DNA from 4 places in the Heyndrickxia sp. FSL W8-0496 genome. Region 1 is predicted to be linked to each of the others. Evidence: riboswitches for the same ligand, from Rfam matches in the RefSeq annotation. Region 1 holds a riboswitch; each other region holds the start of a gene.
The links. Region 1 has a riboswitch for cobalamin ahead of NST63_RS11275 (ribonucleoside-diphosphate reductase subunit alpha). Riboswitches for the same ligand answer to the same signal wherever they lie in the genome.
Positions count from the first base shown of each region.

Region 1 (4,543 bases):
ACAATAGATTTTAATAGGTTTTCTACACTTGGACTTGTCGCGAAAGCTGCATAGCCATTTGTAACAAATTCATTCCGCTTTTCTAAAACTGGTTCCGTTCTCCAAAATTCAAATACTTCATCCTGGACATGCTTTGGGACAATACTAGATAAAACATATGAATAGGAATGATTATGAATAACTTCTTGCTGGGCCAAAATAATCATTAGCGCATTTAAGCTAGAATCTGTTAAGTAATCGGCTACTTTGCCTGCGTAATCGGTTTGAATACTATCTAATAAAGCTAATAAACCAATGATTTTTAAGAAGGCATCCTGCTCATCTTTTGATAAAGTTGGGAACTGTTTTATATCTTGGGACATATTTATTTCAAACGGTGTCCAAAAATTTCCTAGCATTTTCTTATATTTAGGATAGGCCCAAGAAAAGCGGACATCATCCCAATTAAGTATATTGGAGCATCTTCCATTAATGATTGATGTTGATCGGTTTGGTGCTGTATTATCAATGATCTTGCGTGTTTGTAGATTATTAGACATTCATTTTTCTCCTTTCTTAACTTGAACAAGAATCACAATCTTCTAATGTTGTAGAGGTAGAGCGTAAATAATAGCTAGTTTTTAAACCAGCTTTCCAAGCATGAAGATGTAAATCTAATAGCTCCTTCGCCTGAACGGTATTTTGAACATAAAGATTAAATGATATGGATTGATCAATATGTCTTTGTCTGGCTTCATTTTGCCGGATACTCCAATGCTGATCAATGAAATAGGCAGATTTATAATACCAAGTTGTCTCTGCATTTAGATCCGGAGCGGTTACAGGGATTTTATAATCCTTTTTTTCTTCTGAATAAAACTTTTGAAAAATTGGATCAATGCTTGCAGAGCTTCCTGCTATTAATGATGTTGATGAGTTAGGAGCAACTGCCATTAGGTAGCCATTTCTTATCCCGAATTTTTGGATATCTTGGAATAATCGTAACCAGGGATGGGAGCTTTCAGTGTTAAAATATCCTCTGGAATTAAAATAAGAACCAGTTTCCCAATCCGATCCGTGGAACAGCTCATATGCGCCCTTTTCTTGTGCTAATAACATGCTAGCTTTAATCGTTAAAAAGGCAATTTTTTCATATAGTTTATCTGCATATTCAATTGCCTCTTCACTTTCCCACGAAATTTTCTCTAAAGCTAGTAAATGATGCCAACCAAATGTTCCTAATCCTATTGCACGATATTTTTTGTTCGTTAATTGTGCTTGTAGGACAGGGATTGTATTTAAATCAATGACATTATCTAGCATCCGAACTTGAATTGGGATAAGTTTTTCAAGAACATCATCTTTCACTGCCTTAGCTAAATGAATTGATGATAAGTTACATACAACAAAATCTCCAGGCTGTTTTTCAATCATGATTTTCCCATCCTCAGTGTATTGGCTAATCATCGTTGTTGGGCTTTGATTTTGCATAATTTCTGTACATAAATTACTAGAATAGATCATACCTTGATGCTTATTTGGATTTTTTCGATTCACTTCATCACGATAAAACATGAAGGGACCACCTGATTCAAGTTGGCTTTTCATGATTCTCTTCATCAATTCAATCGCAGGTATACTCGTTTTCGTCAGGGAAGGGTGGTTAACGCATTCCCAGTACTTCTCTCTAAAGCTTCCTTTGCCTTTTTGTTCATCATAATAATCCTCTAGAGAAAAACCTAGAGTTTGTCTTACCTCATGTGGATCAAACAAATACCAATTTTCACGAGCCTCTACTTGTTCCATAAATAAATCTGGAAGACAAACACCATGAAAGAGATCATGTGTACGTAATCGTTCGTCCCCATTATTTAATTTAGAATCTAGAAAGGAAGTAATATCCTTATGCCATACATCTAAGTAAACACAAATAGCTCCTTTTCTTTGCCCTAATTGATCCACACTCACTGCAATATTATTTAATTGCTTCATCCAAGGAAGTACTCCAGAGGAAGCACCACTAAATCCTTTAATCGCACTGCCACGACTGCGAATTTTTCCTAAATAAACACCAATACCTCCTCCATTTTTTGATAGATTAGCAATATCAGTATGACTATCAAAGATGGCTTGTAAACTATCATCAACAGTATCGATAAAACAGCTCGATAATTGCCCGTAATTTTTTCCTGCATTAGATAGTGTAGGTGTAGCGACAGTCATGTAAAGATTACTTAATGCCCAGTAGGCGTCTTTGACCAACTGAATACGATTCTCAATAGGTTCATTTTGCATTAAATGCATCGAAATAATCATCCAACGTTCTTGCGGTAACTCAAACACTCTTTTTTTGTGGTCGGTTGCCAAATATCTATCAGCTAACGTGCGTATACCAATATATGTAAAAAGTTCATCCTTTGTCGGATCAATAAAGGATTCAAACAAATGAATGTGATCCTTTGTATACTTATTTAATAATTCTCTTGAATATATACCATCTTTTGTAAGACGAACAATTAATTCAAATAAGTTTCCATATTTATTTTGGAATAAGTATTCACGTGTTTGTGAAGCTTTGTAATATAGATGTTCCATAAATAGTTTAGATGCATGATATGTCCAATTAGGATTTTCTGCGTTTATGTTTGACAAACATTCTAGAATGATTTGATTTACCCATTCATCCTCGGATAGCCATGGTTTATGCTCAAATAAATTTTTACCAAACAACAAGATCGATTTTAGATCATCGTTTTTTGTATCAGAACCATCTAATATTTGTAATATGTGATTCATCCATTCCGTCATTTCAGCACCCTTTGTTAATAGAGTCATTTTTTTCCCTCCAATAGATAATGTGACTTTTAATAAACTTGTCTAAAAAAAGCCATAAAAAAAGATCCGTCACAAGTAATTTGAGCGGATCAAACGATAGGAAAAGATGTAAAAAAATAAAAGCTAAAAAAACTCTCACTATCGTTTCATCTTCTCAATCCCCGAAGAAATTTGAAACTTTCAAGAAAAGGCAGGTCTCCTGACTTATGTGCAGCCTACTTAAGAACCTTCCCATATCAATTTAGATACAGTGGTTAGTCTTGTTCGTTCACAAATACAGTTGCGGGGACAGTTCCGGAGTCAAACCGGATTCCCTATTAAGTCCAGTAAATGGACACCTTCTCTTGAAATAATTCAATATTTAGTTTCGAAAATATAATATACAACTATATATTGTGTTTTATCATAGCATATTCGATGCTTTCATGACAATATATATCTATTAAATACTCAAATTAAAATAGGAACCTGATAATACTATGATTCTATTTTGTTCATTAATGTGCTTAAAAATAATTGAGGATCATCAACACGTAAATGAACAGTATTTACTTTTTTTGTCATCCCATATAAGTAAGATGCCTGAATTGTGTCCTTTAAAATTATTTCTATTTGTGGCTTTTCCTTGATAAAGTCAGAAGGAGCTGCATCAAAAATAGAAGCTAGTTCCTGCTTGGAAAGAGGAGTGGAACGAGTGTACTCATTGACGGAAAGAATAAGTTTTAAAGGAATATCTATTTTCTTCATGATCCCTGTTTGCAGAATAAGGTTTTGATCCGATAACAAATAAGGGCATAATCTAACTGCTTGTATTTCGGCAAGCAACATGAATAAACCGTATATATTAATCACAAGAGCGATTATTGCTATGATTGGACTCCACTGATGTAATAAAAAGTGAAAGCCTATAGATTCAATAATTAGAGCATGTATGATCATGATATTTAATGCGATCGTACTTGTCTTTTGATGGTATGAAAATGCCTTGAAGTGTATATGACTGGGTCTTTTTTTCCATGCAAACAAACTATAATAAAAAACGGAGATTTCTGAGATAAGAATATATAGAAATTTTGAAGGCTTAAAATGGGTGAGTAAGGAATTTTCTAATCGATCCTTAAAAAAAGGAATCCGCTCTTTTTCTGATTTAAATGTGTCTATAACTAAAGGTAGTCTTTTTAATAATAATGCTATTAAAACCAATTCAAAAATAATGAAAGCGCCTTCTACAGCAAATAAAATGTATTTTGCAGCGGATAATGTTTGAAAATAAGTTGCGGGAATAATAAGCCATGCAGCAACATACCCAGCACCTATAAATGCAAAGAGATATTTAATGGAGAGGCGTCTTCTAATAATAAGGAAATATGCTAGTATGGGAATTGTAACAATAAAGTCTAAAAAGGAACTAATAGTGATCATGGGTGTAATTGGTTGTGCGAATTCGACCCTATATAGTGAAAAATTCGCAAGCAATATCAAGGTAGCTAAAAGAACGAACCAAACCCAACTTTGATTACTTATTCGTAATGTCATTTTCCAAACCTCCTTGATCTGTTTACCTTAATTATACATAAATTGTTATTTTAACAACTTATAGATAAATACTAAAATATGAACGTTTTCTTAACAATATTTATATTGAATGATGAGAAAAATACATTTTCTCATGAATTTTTAATCTTTCTTTCATGAGTCTTTAGTAATTATTATGTACCATTGATTTTGC
Region 1 is NZ_JBBOXX010000001.1:2,225,722-2,230,264, forward strand. Features, by position in the region: gene NST63_RS11270 (ribonucleotide-diphosphate reductase subunit beta) at 1-539, opposite strand, end outside; gene NST63_RS11275 (ribonucleoside-diphosphate reductase subunit alpha) at 556-2,814, opposite strand; cobalamin riboswitch at 2,987-3,171, opposite strand; gene NST63_RS11280 (hypothetical protein) at 3,292-4,350, opposite strand.

Region 2 (4,543 bases), 2.0 Mb from region 1:
TGTTGCTTGAACATCTCCTTCCTTTTCCATTACTTCATCATATTCATATAGTTCAAACATCTGGACAAACTCATTAATGACCATTTCCACTGCCTTTAGTTCACCAACTATAATTGGATTAATTGTTTGAAGTTCCGGTGTTTCTAATTGTTGCTTTAAAGTATCACGCTTAAGACTCATCATTTCTAAAAATGCGACGGCTCTGCCTCTGCGGAACGTTTTTGCTCCTTGATGAACATGTTTCTCTTTTCGCTTATGCCCCTCACCATGGTGATGTCTATCTTTGCCACGACCTCTATATCCTTCATTTCTCATAAAAACTCTCCTTCCTGTATACATCTGTATACATTTTATATTCCTATTGTATACAAATGTATACAGAAAGTCAACAAAACATTTAATAATGTGTAAGCACTCTAACGGTGAGATTAACTCAACAAATTTTCAAGTTTACCCCCATTATTCAAATAAAAAAGGCTGCCATTTCTGGCAACCAACCTTGGGAGAATCCTCGTCCTTATATATTTCCCCCTCCCTTACACTGTTATTAAGACCATTGATTTTGCTCTAAGGTATAAGTCTCTCAAGATCCCTAGGAAATGCTGTCGCCCCCCTAATATTTCCTACTCCTGTCATATTTGCTGTCAATCTCTCTAGTCCAATGGCGAATCCACCATGTGGAGGTACACCATATTTAAACATTTCAATATATGAGGCAAAATCATTTGGATTTAATCCTTTACCTGAGAATGACTGTAACAGCATTTCATAATCATGGATACGAAGCCCACCAGAAGTAATTTCTAAGCCTTTGTACAATAAATCATAGGATTCTGTTAATCCTGAATCATTACTAGGCATCGTGTACATTGGACGTGTTTCACATGGATAATTGGTAATAAAGACAAATTCACTATTATATTTTTCTCTTACGTATTCACCTATTAATCGTTCTCCTTCGGAATCTAGGTCCCCTTCAGGAGATGCTTTTTGATATTGACTACTTAGTATTTCCTGTGCTTCATAAAGAGTTAAGCCTGGAATCTCAGTTATTAACGGAAGTTTAACATCAAGAATTTCTAACTCCCGTTTACAATGGTCATTTACACGTGAGATCATATATTTAAGTACATCTGTTTCCCATTCCATAATTTCTTTTACATCGTCAATAAATCCTATTTCAACATCAAGAGAAACATATTCATTTAAATGTCTTGATGAATGATGTGCTTCTGCTCGAAATACCTGCCCAATTTCAAAAACACGTTCGAAACCACTTGCTACCATCATTTGTTTATAAAATTGAGGTGATTGTGCTAAATGGGCGTTTTTCCCAAAATAATTTAGGCTAAATACATTTGCTCCTCCTTCTGCACCCTGAGAGACAATTTTTGGTGTAAAAATACGTGTAAATCCATGTGATGTAAAAAAATCGCCAAATGACTGTGATAATACACTTTGAATTTTAAAAATGGCTTGATTTTTTTCATGTCTTAAAGATAAGGTACGGTAGTTAAGAAGATGATCCATTCCTGCTTTCAATTCCGATTGATTGATTTCTAACGGGATCGCCTTCTGACATTTATTGATCACTCTAATGTTTCTCACATGTATTTCTACGCCTAATTTTTGTTTCTTTGATTCAACAACGTCCCCGATTATCTCAACAATCGATTCGTTTTCTACTCGGAAATTTAACCATTCTTTCTCCAAAATACATTGAATAATTCCACCTCTATCACGAAGTAACAGGAAGGTAACTTTTGATAAATAACGTTGTTTATGAACCCAACCCGATAATTTTACCGTTTCCCCAACCTTATAAGGCGTTTCTGTCGTTACTATTCGAATCATTTTGACTTCCTCCTTTTCATTAATAAAGAATCAAATAAAAAAATTCGCCCCTATATAAACATAGGGACGAATGTATTCCGTGGTACCACCCAGATTGCCTTTTTATCAGCCTCTCATGCCACATAACGAGTGGTACCGTCTGATTCTACTCTGCCTTTAAGCATTTCTTTCAGCACTTACGGATGTCACCATGATAACCTTGATGCGTTTTTCCACCAACCAAACGCTCTCTATAATCAAGGACTTATCATTTCCTTCCGGTCATTGATTTCCATATTTTGATTGTAGAAGATTATATATTTACGAAAAGAAAATGTCAACCTATTCAGAGTTTAAAAAAATGCTTCATTATTCAATCTCTTCATTGTACACTGGAAGTAAGTGAATACCTGCAGAGAATAGGTTGCTAATTTATTAGCATTAATAGGGAATTCGGTGTGATACCGAAGCTGTTTCCGCAACTGTAAGTGCCGATGAAATAAGAAGTAAACCACTGTTTGAAACATCGAAAACGGGAAGGTTCTTAAAGTAAAATGACGCACAAGCCAGGAGACCTGCCTATTCTTGAACGTAACATGCTCTTCGGAAGATAAGAGATTTTATGGCAGCTCGATTGGTTCTTCATATCGTTTAATAAAGGATCATTTTCCCGCCGGCCAAATTCTATCTGGACGGTTTTTTTGTGTTCAATTTTACAAATATATTGATCTCCTCGTTATGAAACGATATAGATCGAAACCAGACGAATTTTTTCTGAAGTGTTATGAGGTAAACATTTAAAATATTTAAGATTAGGAGAAAAAGACATGGTAAAAAAAGACTTACGTTATTTATGCTATCCCTTTATGCGCGAATCCGCTTCAACCGTTGATTTCGAAATTAGAACAGATTCATTAACAACGCGTATTGGACAAGCTGCTTCCTTAACAAAGGATATTCCTATTGTTTATGAAGATTTAATGTACTTGCTTCCAATGGCCTATCATCTAAATGGATCTGTACGCGGAAAGCTTGCCATTAGCGAGGATGATTTAATTCGTCTAAGCAGCATGTATGATTTCTATGTTGCGGAAACAGATGGTCGCATTGATCGGTTTGTACTTCCACAAGGGACGGCTGCTGCATGTGCTCTACATGTATGTAGAAGTGAGGCAAAAAAGTCCGTTCGTGCTTTACATAAGGTAAGTCTTGAAAGAGAGGTTCCGGATATCTTATTCAATTATACGAATCTACTAGCTAATGTCCTTTTTTACATGGCGGTCTATGTAAACAAGGATAAAGGTGTTGAAGAAATCCAATTTGTCAGTAAATCTTATCCAACAAGACCGATAAAAAAGAAAGTAGGGAAATAACTTGAAGAAATATCATTTGTTTCATTGGCTAACAGCTATAATGTTGATCATTTTCTTAGCAGGCTGCCAATCCAATCAGAGCAGCAATGAACCTAAAAAAGAGGATACACCTGAACAAGTAAAAGCGTATACCGTGAAGGATGATACTGGCAAGGAAATTTCCTTCAAAAAAGCTCCTGAAACGGTTATTTCATTGCAGCCTAGTAATACTGAAATTCTTTTTGCACTTGGAGCTGGAGATAAAGTAATTGGCGCAACGGAATATGATAATTATCCAGAGCAAGCAAGTAAAATTGAACGTGTATCGGACTCTGTTACCATTAATACAGAAAAAATTATTGCACTAAAACCAGATATTGTCATTGCTTATACAATCGGAGATGAAAATGCCTTAAAACCAATTGAAGATGCAGGTATTCCTGTATTTGTCATACAATCTGCTTCTTCCTTTGAGGATGTTTATGGTGATATCCAACAAATTTCAGAAGTAATGGGTGTGAAAGAAAAAGGGGAAGAACTTATTACCAATATTCGCACTCATATAAATGATATCGAAAATAAATTAAAAAATATCGAAAAACCAAAACGCGTATATTTTGAAATAAGCCCATCTCCTGATATTTATTCAACAGGCAGAAACACATTCCAACAAAAAATCCTCCAAACAGCTGGTGTAGAAAATATCTTTGGGAATCAAGAAGGTTGGATCAAGGTTTCAGAAGAGACAGTCATCAAGCAGAATCCTGAAATCATTGCAACAACTGTCGATTATATCGAAGGCCCTGTAGCAGAAATCAAAGCTCGTAAAGGATGGGAAACCATAGAGGCGATTAAAAAGGACAGAGTATACCAATTAGACTCGGATATCATGTCACGCCCAGGTCCAAGAATTGCTGAAGCGGTTGAATTAGTTGCAAAAATGGCGTACCCAGAATATTTTAAATGAGACTAAAGCTGGAGTGTTGATCACTCCAGCTTTTATCTTTAGCTATTATCAGTATAATACTTTCATTATTCATGAAAAAACATTATAAAGATATCCGATCGACATAGAGAATAGTAGTGAGCCAAAACCGAATCTATCTAATATATTTCTCGGCTTTACCTCCTTGTTTAACAAATTTCGATTTTGCAGGAAGAATAATTTTAAAAAAAGATAGACTCTTTTCTAAAACATTGTTGCTATTTAAGTATGGTTTTAACAAATAATTATCAGCTGAAGACCGCTACACCTTCACTTCACTAAGAAAAGAGCTCCAAACTTTATATGAATCGCTGAATCTTTTACACAAGCAACAAACGATACGAAAACAGTCTAAAGGTAAAACGAATCCTAA
Region 2 is NZ_JBBOXX010000001.1:242,564-247,106, reverse strand. Features, by position in the region: gene NST63_RS01440 (hypothetical protein) at 1-315, opposite strand, end outside; gene aspS (aspartate--tRNA(Asn) ligase) at 568-1,854, opposite strand; T-box leader at 1,914-2,128, opposite strand; cobalamin riboswitch at 2,238-2,430, shown strand; gene NST63_RS01430 (hypothetical protein) at 2,661-3,206, shown strand; gene NST63_RS01425 (ABC transporter substrate-binding protein) at 3,208-4,152, shown strand.
Region 2: another riboswitch for cobalamin. It lies ahead of NST63_RS01430 (hypothetical protein); the one in region 1 lies ahead of NST63_RS11275 (ribonucleoside-diphosphate reductase subunit alpha).

Region 3 (4,543 bases), 710 kb from region 1:
TATTACAGGGAATAGTTCTAGCGGGGTTGCCAGCCATCGCAATGGCGTATTTAGGTGAGGAAATCGACCCTAAGAGCTTAGGGATGGCAATGGGATTATACATTAGTGGAAACTCAATCGGTGGTATGGGAGGACGAATTATTAGTGGAGTATTGACCGATTATTTTAATTGGCATATTGCCCTTATTGGTATTGGTATTATTAGTTTAATGGCAAGTTTATTATTTTGGTTTACATTACCAACATCAGCTCATTTCCAACCGCGTAAGTTTGCTGTTGTTAAATTAGGAAAATCTTTAATTAGTCAATTTAATGAGCCAGGATTAATCTATTTATTTGGGACTGGATTTCTATTAATGGGAAGCTTTGTATCACTTTATAATTATATTGGCTTTCAATTAATTGCTCCTCCGTATTCATTAAGTCAGACAATCGTCGGTTTTATTTTTATTGTATATATTGTTGGAACGTTTAGTTCGACATGGATGGGAATGCTTGCTGATCAGCATGGTAGACGAAAGATATTGCAATTATCTTTATTAATTTTGTTAATTGGAGCATGTATCACGTTAAATACAAATCTTTGGTTAAAAATTATTGGAATAGCCGTTTTTACCTTTGGATTTTTTGCAGGACACTCCATTGCAAGTGGCTGGGTTGGCAAATTATCGACACATGATAAAGCACAAGCCTCTTCACTTTATTTATTTTTTTACTATATAGGTTCAAGTATAGGTGGTACGGTGGGAGGTATGTTCTATAGTGATTTTGGTTGGATTGGTGTAATAGTAATGATTATAGTCTTTACAATTATTGCAATAGGATTATCTGTGCGTTTAGGAACGATTGCCAAAAGAAAATTGCAACTTTCATCGCATAAGTTATAAATTAAAGGCAGGATTTCTATTTAAAGAGCTGCAACTTAGATCGAGTGTATATTTTTATACACTCGTTTTTTTATTTTTTAAGTAGGATAAACTAATAAAACATATATAAATAGAAATAATGTTTAACTTAATGGTGTGACTTAGCTTTGCTAGTGAGAATGAAACCTAATCAAACCTTTAGAAAGGAAAAATGGATGTATGTTAGATTTGTAATAGCATAATCATCAAAGCCATACATTAATGGGGAAAGGGGTTATATATAATGATAGAGCTTGAATTAATTGCAAGACTTGTAATTGCGGGGATATTGGGAGCACTTGTCGGATTTGAAAGAGAAAAGCGTTATAAAGAAGCAGGATTACGTACCCATTTCCTTGTGGCCGTCGGAAGTGCATTAGCAATGATCGTTTCAAAATATGCATTTTTTGATGTTGTAAATAGTGGAACAATTGAATTAGACCCAAGCCGAATTGCGGCAGGAGTCATCAGTGGAGTTGGTTTCTTAGGTGCAGGTACCATTCTTATACAACGTCAATCCGTTCATGGGTTAACAACTGCAGCTGGACTTTGGTCAACAGCTGGAATTGGATTAGCGATAGGTGCAGGCATGTATATTGTAAGTATTTTTGGAACGCTCTTAGTATTAATTGCTTTAGAAATTTTAAGTAGATTATTTCAACCAGTTTTTCCGAAGTTCCATAAATTAACGATTCATGTTCGAACAAATGAAGCGATTTCTGCGGCACTCATTATTTTATCCGAAAATCATTTAGATGTGAAATCGTACCAGGTAAAAGTAACGTCGGTTGATAATCATCCACTTTTTGTCGTGGATTTACAATTAAAATCAAAGAAGTTGAAGAAAAAGGAGACTGAAATATTAAAAATGTTGCAAACGATTCCTGAACTGGAAAGTATAAAATTTGATTAAGCAACAGAAAGAGAACAAATCGTTCAATATTTTTCAACTTAATCTTTAAAATTATAAATTGTAAGTCAATTCATAATATATTATGATAATTCTATACTACTATAGTGAAATATTTGCCGATAAATATGGTGTTTGCCAAAAATGAAAAGGGAATCTGGTGAAATTCCAGAACTGTACCCGCAACTGTAAGTGTTGACGAAATAAGGATAACCACTGTCCAATTTTGGATGGGAAGGACTTAAAGTAGAATGATACACGAGTCAGGAGACCTGCCATATTTATAGCGACTTATTTTCCTCGGGAGTTGGGAAGATTCGTACATTGGTAGATTAATAGACAATTAATGATTTGGTCTGTTCTGCTATCAGCGTATTTTATTTTTAGGACTGGCTAACAATATGTGATTTACCATTTAAGATAGGTAAAACATCTATTTTATGTTAGGGGTATGTCTTAAGAAAAATGGTCAGTACCTTTTATTTTAATTTCTTCTCTCCTGTACTTCATAGTGGTAAATATACATGAAAGTGGAGAAATGATGGAGAAAACAATTTCTGTAAATGTATCAAGGACCTATCAAACTAAACTTGTATTACCTCCAGATACGAACCATATGGAAACTATTTTTGGAGGAACCATCTTATCGTATATTGATGAAATTGCTGCTATTTCAGCAATGAAGCACTCTCGAAAAGTGGTAGTAACTGCGTCAATCGATGCTGTTCATTTTGTTTCCTCTGCAAAAGTTGGCGACATTTTGACTTTGGAGGCATTTGTCCTTTCAACTGGGAGGACATCAATGAAGGTTTATGTAAAGGTCGAGTGTGAGAATTTAGAGGAGGAAGAAAAACGATTAACAACTACATCCACCTTAACAATGGTAGCACTTGATGAAAACGGAAAACCGACACCAGTGCCAAAAGTGATGCTGGAAGCTGATTGGGAAAAAGAGTTATTACTCAAAAAGCAGCCTTAAATGATTGTATAAAAATGGAGTCGTTCTTTACATTTATAAGACGACCCCATTTTATTTTTTCATACTGATAGGTTACTATACTAAGAATCTTTCCTGATCTTCCTTAGATGGGATCATACAGCTATCCCTTTTACCAAACCACCGATAACGATTTTTCGCGATCATATCGTATATCCAATTTCTTATTGGATGTGGGATGATTCGAAAAGCATATCCCCATTTCCATAATCCATTAAGACTTCGGCAAACACGTAATGCCGCTTCCGATTTTGTGTATAATTTGCCATCCTCAATAAGTACAAAGCTGTCAAGTGAGCTGTTTACTCCATACTCCGTTAATAATTTCGCCCCAACTTCGCTTTGAAGGGAAGCAAATTTAAAATATTTATTTTGGTCCCTTTTTATTATAAATTGTACGCTTCCATTGCAAAAATTACATACTCCATCAAATAATATAATTCCAGTCAATTGGTCACCTTCTTTTATAGGATGAAAGGAAATAATGAGAGTGAAAAATTTTATAACGTTTATATTTATTTAACTTAGTAAAAAAGCTTAATAAAAAGCAGTAGATTTTTACATGAAAACTACTGCTTGAAATATTTTCTATGTTTTATTTCAATATAAAAAGGGTATATTACCACGGAGCTTTTATGTTAATTATTTTCCTCTCCATTCAGTGGTTTTCGGCACATGCTCGAATATTTCACCACTTTCAAAAAAGTCAACTAAACGAGTAAGCCATTGATAATAATCCGACCAAATTTTCATTTCCTTTAATAATTCATTGATTTGATCTTCTGCTTCCTGTGATAATTCTTCATTATCTTTTAACATCAGCAGCTCACGTGTTAATTTTTTTTCAAAAATTTTATTGCGGTTAATCGTTTTTCTCCAATTTGATGTGAAAATTGAAATAAAGGTTTCGTAATAATCTGTTTCTACATCATAAATATCTTTACGAACCCCTTTTTCAAAAACTTTTTCAGCAATATTAATATCTAGCATCTCTCTAACAACCTGACTCATTCTTGTTTTACTCATTCCAGTTGCAGTGGATAGCTCATCTAATGTCATTGGTTTTCTATTCATATAAATAATACCAAGAATACGACCGACTGTAGGGGAAACTCCATACGTCTTCATATTATCAGCAATTTTTTCAATATATTGTTCCTTAGCTTGATCAATGACTCGCAAGTGCTTTTCTTCCATAGGTAGTTTGCTCCTTTAATTACCTCATATACAAAGTCAATGTATCATATATCCAATGAAAAATAAAATCTTTTCTGAATGAGGAAATGAAAGCAATAAGGAGAAATAGTAAGAAATGAGAGGATGATAGTTTTAATCTATTTATATTAATGTAAAATTGATGCAATATATGCAATCTATAAACTTTTTATTTTACAAACTTTACGTTATACTTAAATAGTGACATATACGAAAAAAATTGCATAGTATACCAAATGGTTAATTGTTCCAACTGTTTCATTGGTAAAATTACGGAGGTGTATCGATTTGTTAAAATTTGATCATGTTACAAAGATATATAAGGGAGGAAAAAAAGCGGTAGATGATTTAAATCTTGAATTTAAATCAGGAGAATTTATCGTTTTTATCGGTCCAAGTGGTTGTGGGAAAACAACGACGATGAAAATGATTAACCGTTTAATAGAACCAACAAGTGGAAGTATTTATATTAATGGAAAAAATATTTTAGAAAAAGATCCCGTACAACTTAGACGT
Region 3 is NZ_JBBOXX010000001.1:2,933,932-2,938,474, reverse strand. Features, by position in the region: gene NST63_RS14910 (MFS transporter) at 1-887, shown strand, start outside; gene NST63_RS14905 (MgtC/SapB family protein) at 1,147-1,818, shown strand; cobalamin riboswitch at 1,928-2,109, shown strand; gene NST63_RS14900 (acyl-CoA thioesterase) at 2,357-2,794, shown strand; gene NST63_RS14895 (thiol-disulfide oxidoreductase DCC family protein) at 2,870-3,262, opposite strand; gene NST63_RS14890 (GbsR/MarR family transcriptional regulator) at 3,455-4,009, opposite strand; gene NST63_RS14885 (betaine/proline/choline family ABC transporter ATP-binding protein) at 4,316-4,543, shown strand, end outside.
Region 3: another riboswitch for cobalamin. It lies ahead of NST63_RS14900 (acyl-CoA thioesterase); the one in region 1 lies ahead of NST63_RS11275 (ribonucleoside-diphosphate reductase subunit alpha).

Region 4 (4,543 bases), 2.1 Mb from region 1:
GGGCACGTTCTTCACCTAATGACATCGCATTAAGCTCTTTCACATTCATTAATAATAATATTGAACCTATAAGAAAGAATGGAATAATAATATATACATAACTCCACCCTCGCATAGATACACTTCCAAGTAGCCAACCAATGATTTGTCTTAACTCATCGCCTGTTAAAGCAATGATTAAGGAAATAAACGAACTAAAAAATGAACTAAATATAATGCCAGTTAATATAATTGTTTCTACTTTCATTGATCTCTCAATTTTTTTTGCAAAAAATAAAACACTAAATATCGTAATAAATGAACCAATTATGCTCATTAATGGCAATGTAAGTATTCCGATGAATGGTATAGATAAATGAAAGAATAATGTTGCAACTGCTCCAACAGAGGCTCCAGACGACACCCCTAAAGTATATGGGTCTGCTAAAGGATTTCGAAGCAACCCTTGAAATGCCGCACCTGCAATCGATAATGAAGCACCAACTAGCCCTGCCAATATTACACGAGGCAGTCGAATATCTAAAACAATATTCGTATTCATCGCATCTATTTTATCACTTAATGGAAAGTGGAAAATAGCGGCTCCGATGATTTGGATGATATCCTTCATTGGCACCGTTACCGAACCAATGGAAATACCTATTAAAATAGAAAAACTTAAAAAAACCACTCCAAATAGATAAGGAAAATAATTATTCTTCCGTAGATACCGAATAGTCATTGGCTTCTGCAGTCTCTTTCAACTCCTTTTAGTACATTTGAAAAAGGACTGTCTAAAAAGGAGACAGACCCCCTGTGCCTTTAGACAGCCCCTATTTCTATCAATCAATTTTCTTCTGTTTTGTTCTCTTTTCTTTTGCCGTCACGAAAAACCTTGGCACTTCGAATATATTCTACATCTTTTTTTCCTGATCGGTGATTAATTACTCTTGCAAGAGCAAAAAAATAATCCGACAAACGATTCAAATACATTTGAGCGAGTGGAGGAACAATTTCTTCAGCTTTTGAGAAACTAACAACTAGACGCTCAGCACGTCTTGTAACTGTTCTTGCTATATGAATAGAAGCAGCCGCTTTTGTCCCACCAGGTAAAATAAAGCGTTCCAATTCAGGTGTACTGGCGATATACTCATCAATCTTCTCTTCAAGATAATCGATCATGTCTTGTTGAAGCTTGTAAGGGCGTTTAGCTGATTTTGTCGCTAGATCCCCTCCACAATCAAATAATTCATGTTGAATTTTTTCAAGATCATCAAGTACGTCAGAAAAAAGATCGGGATCCAATTCAGCCATCGCTTGTCCAACAAAACAATTCACTTCATCCACTGTTCCATAAGCTTGTACCCTTAAATCATCTTTATCTACTCTACCACCGATGATACTTGTTTGCCCCTTGTCACCTGTTCTCGTATAGATTCTCACAATATTTCCTCCTCACTCTTATCTTCACTTATTTAAATGTATCGGGATATATCGCCTTTGCCATTTCCTCTAAACCTTCCACAAGACGTGGACCTGGTCTTGACACTTTGTCAGAATCGACACTATATACCCGTTTATTTTTAATAGCGGATACTTCTTCCCACCCTTTACGGCTATAGGCTTGTTCTACTGCGTCCTTTACATAATAACCATATGTTATGATCATTACATCCGGATTTGCTTTTACTGCTGCTTCTTCCGAATATTTCGGCCATCCTTCTTCAGCAGCTGCAATATTTTTGGCGCCAAGCATTTCTAGCATTTCATTCATGAAGGTACCTGAACCTGCTGTATAAATATCTGGTGGAGCAGAGATTTCCATCCATACATTTGGTTGCTCTTCCTTAGAAATTCCTGCCGCCTTTTCTTTAATTTCTTCAACTTTTGCTTTCATTCCATCGACAATTTCATCCGCTTTTTCCTTTGTTCCAGTTGCTGCACCAATCATTTCAATCGTTTTATACGTATCTGCAAATGAACTTGCATTATTGACAGCAATAACCTTAATTCCTGAATCCTCTAATTGCTTTAATCCATCCTTAGAATTATGAGCCTGGGAAGCATCAGCTAAAACAATATCAGGTTTTAAAGAAATTATTTTTTCAACATTGAATTCTTGTCCACCAACTTTTTCCTTTGACTGCACCTGTTCGGGATAATTGTCAAAATCCGAGACACCAACAATTTCTTTATCTAACCCAAGGGCAAAGGCTGTTTCTGTATTACTTGGAAGAAGGGAAACAATTTTCTCTGGCTTCTTATCAATAGTGATTTTTTTATCGGTTCCATCCGTAATTGTTACGGGAAAAGCTTGGTCTTGTTGCTTAGTCTCCTGCTTATTATCACTAACTTTCTTTTCACTATCCTGCTGTGTACCACATGCAGCCAAAATAAAAATTAGTAAAAAAATAGGTATAAATCTTAATAGCTTTTTCATTTGTAAACTCCTTTTTACATTTAAAATAGTCATAAAGATGGCCATTTTCACAAAGATTATTACATATTTTAAAAATTGAATATTTTCTTCCTTTATCCTCCATAATTAATGTAGAAGGAAGAAAAAATACATTCGTTCATATCTTTTATGAAAAAGACCTAAAAAAAACATCTCTAACCAAAGAGATGTCATATGTAAAACGGTATAATAGCAAATCATGCACGCTAAAAAACGTTTCGTCAACACCCCCCTATCCTCGTAGGCAAACTGGTGCACTCAAAAAACAGGCAGGTCTCCTGGCTCATGATCATTGCTCCCTGTACCTTCCCTTATCCTTTAATGGATAAAGTGGATATTACAGTTTGCTCCCATTTACAGTGGCGGGACCGCGTTGGAATTACACCAAACTTCCCTTTTAAACCTTCACATAGAAAGTACCTGTTTTCGTTGCAATATATTAAATTTTCAACCATTAACAATTATACAGGAAAGACATATGGATGACTATCCTGAAAAATTTTATGCTTATAAATGATTTACAGAACTACCAAACTCCCAGCACATCTAACATGACAACAAAAATTAAAACGGGTGCAACAAAACGTATGAGGAAATACCAAGCTTCGAACAGTCCTCTTTTAAGACCGCTCCCTTGTTTTAATTCCTCGTAAAGAACGGATTTCTTCACTTTAAGTGGTACAAAAATAGCGATAAGAAGGGCTCCAAGCGGCATTAAAATATTACTAACGGTATAATCCATTAAATCGAAAAATGTTTTACCAAAAAGAGTAACATCACCTAACGCTCCGTATGAAAGGGCAGATGGAATACCAAAAATAAAGATGGCAATTCCGATGATCCATGACCATTTTTTACGTCCTTTTATATCCTTTTTAGTGATCACAGACACAATAATTTCAAGCATAGAAAAAGCTGATGTTAATGCCGCAAAAAGGAATAAAATTAAAAATGCTATAAAGAAAAGCATTCCAAGCGGTAACTGGCTGAAGACTGTTGGAAGTACATTAAATAACAGTACAGGTCCTGCCCCCGGCTCCAATCCTAAAGCAAATACTGCTGGAAAGATTGCTAAACCAGCTAAAAGTACAATGACTAAATTCATTCCTACAATAGAAAAAGCTGAACGGGGTAAGCTTTGATTTTTCGGTAAATACGAACTATACGTCACCATTACTGAAACACCTACACTTAACGTAAAGAATGATTGCCCCATGGCTTCCAAGATCGTTTTTGAAGTTAATTTTGAAAAGTCCGGTTGCAGTAAAAAGGATATACCAGCCATTGCACCATCTAAGGTAATTGAACGAATAACTAATAATATAAATAGTATAAATAATGCTGGCATCATAATCTTACTTGCTTGTTCAATCCCTTTTTGAACCCCTCTTGCAACAACAACAATCGTCATTAGAATAAATAATAATTGCACGATTAAACTAATAATTGGATCAGAAATTGTGTCCCCAAATACTTGTGTATATTGATCAGAGGAAAGACCGTTTAACTGACCGGTAATCGCCTTGTATAAATAAATAATAATCCAACCACCAATGACACTATAGAAAGAAAGTAAAATAAAACACGCAATCATACCTAAAATCCCTATCCAGTGCCATTTCGCTTTTGGTGCTATTTTTCGATACGAATCCACTGCATTTTCTTGTGTTAATCTACCAATGGAGAATTCCGCTAAAAGCAATGGAAGTCCTAGTAATAATGTAAATAGAATAAAAATTAGAAAGAAAGCTCCTCCCCCATTTTGACCTGCGATATAAGGGAATTTCCAAATTGCTCCTAAACCTATTGCTGACCCTGCTGCAGCTAATATAAAGCCAAGTTTTGATGACCACTGTTCTTGCTGACTCACACTCATTCTCCTCTCAGATGTAAACAACTATGTTTCCTATATTCTCGTTTTTAGTTGTCATTAAGGGGTTAGACCCCTTAATAGACAGCTACGCTTTTGCTTTAAGCAAGTTTGTTTTTAAACCCCTTTAATTCATCCATAAATGAATGGAATTGTGGAATGTCCATTTGCTGGGCGGAATCCGATAAAGCAACAGCAGGATCAGGGTGAACCTCAGCCATGACTGCGTCTGCCCC
Region 4 is NZ_JBBOXX010000001.1:4,311,477-4,316,019, forward strand. Features, by position in the region: gene NST63_RS21915 (FecCD family ABC transporter permease) at 1-721, opposite strand, end outside; gene NST63_RS21920 (cob(I)yrinic acid a,c-diamide adenosyltransferase) at 826-1,422, opposite strand; gene NST63_RS21925 (ABC transporter substrate-binding protein) at 1,451-2,419, opposite strand; cobalamin riboswitch at 2,689-2,876, opposite strand; gene NST63_RS21930 (sodium-dependent transporter) at 2,964-4,313, opposite strand; gene NST63_RS21935 (bifunctional 3-deoxy-7-phosphoheptulonate synthase/chorismate mutase) at 4,409-4,543, opposite strand, start outside.
Region 4: another riboswitch for cobalamin. It lies ahead of NST63_RS21925 (ABC transporter substrate-binding protein); the one in region 1 lies ahead of NST63_RS11275 (ribonucleoside-diphosphate reductase subunit alpha).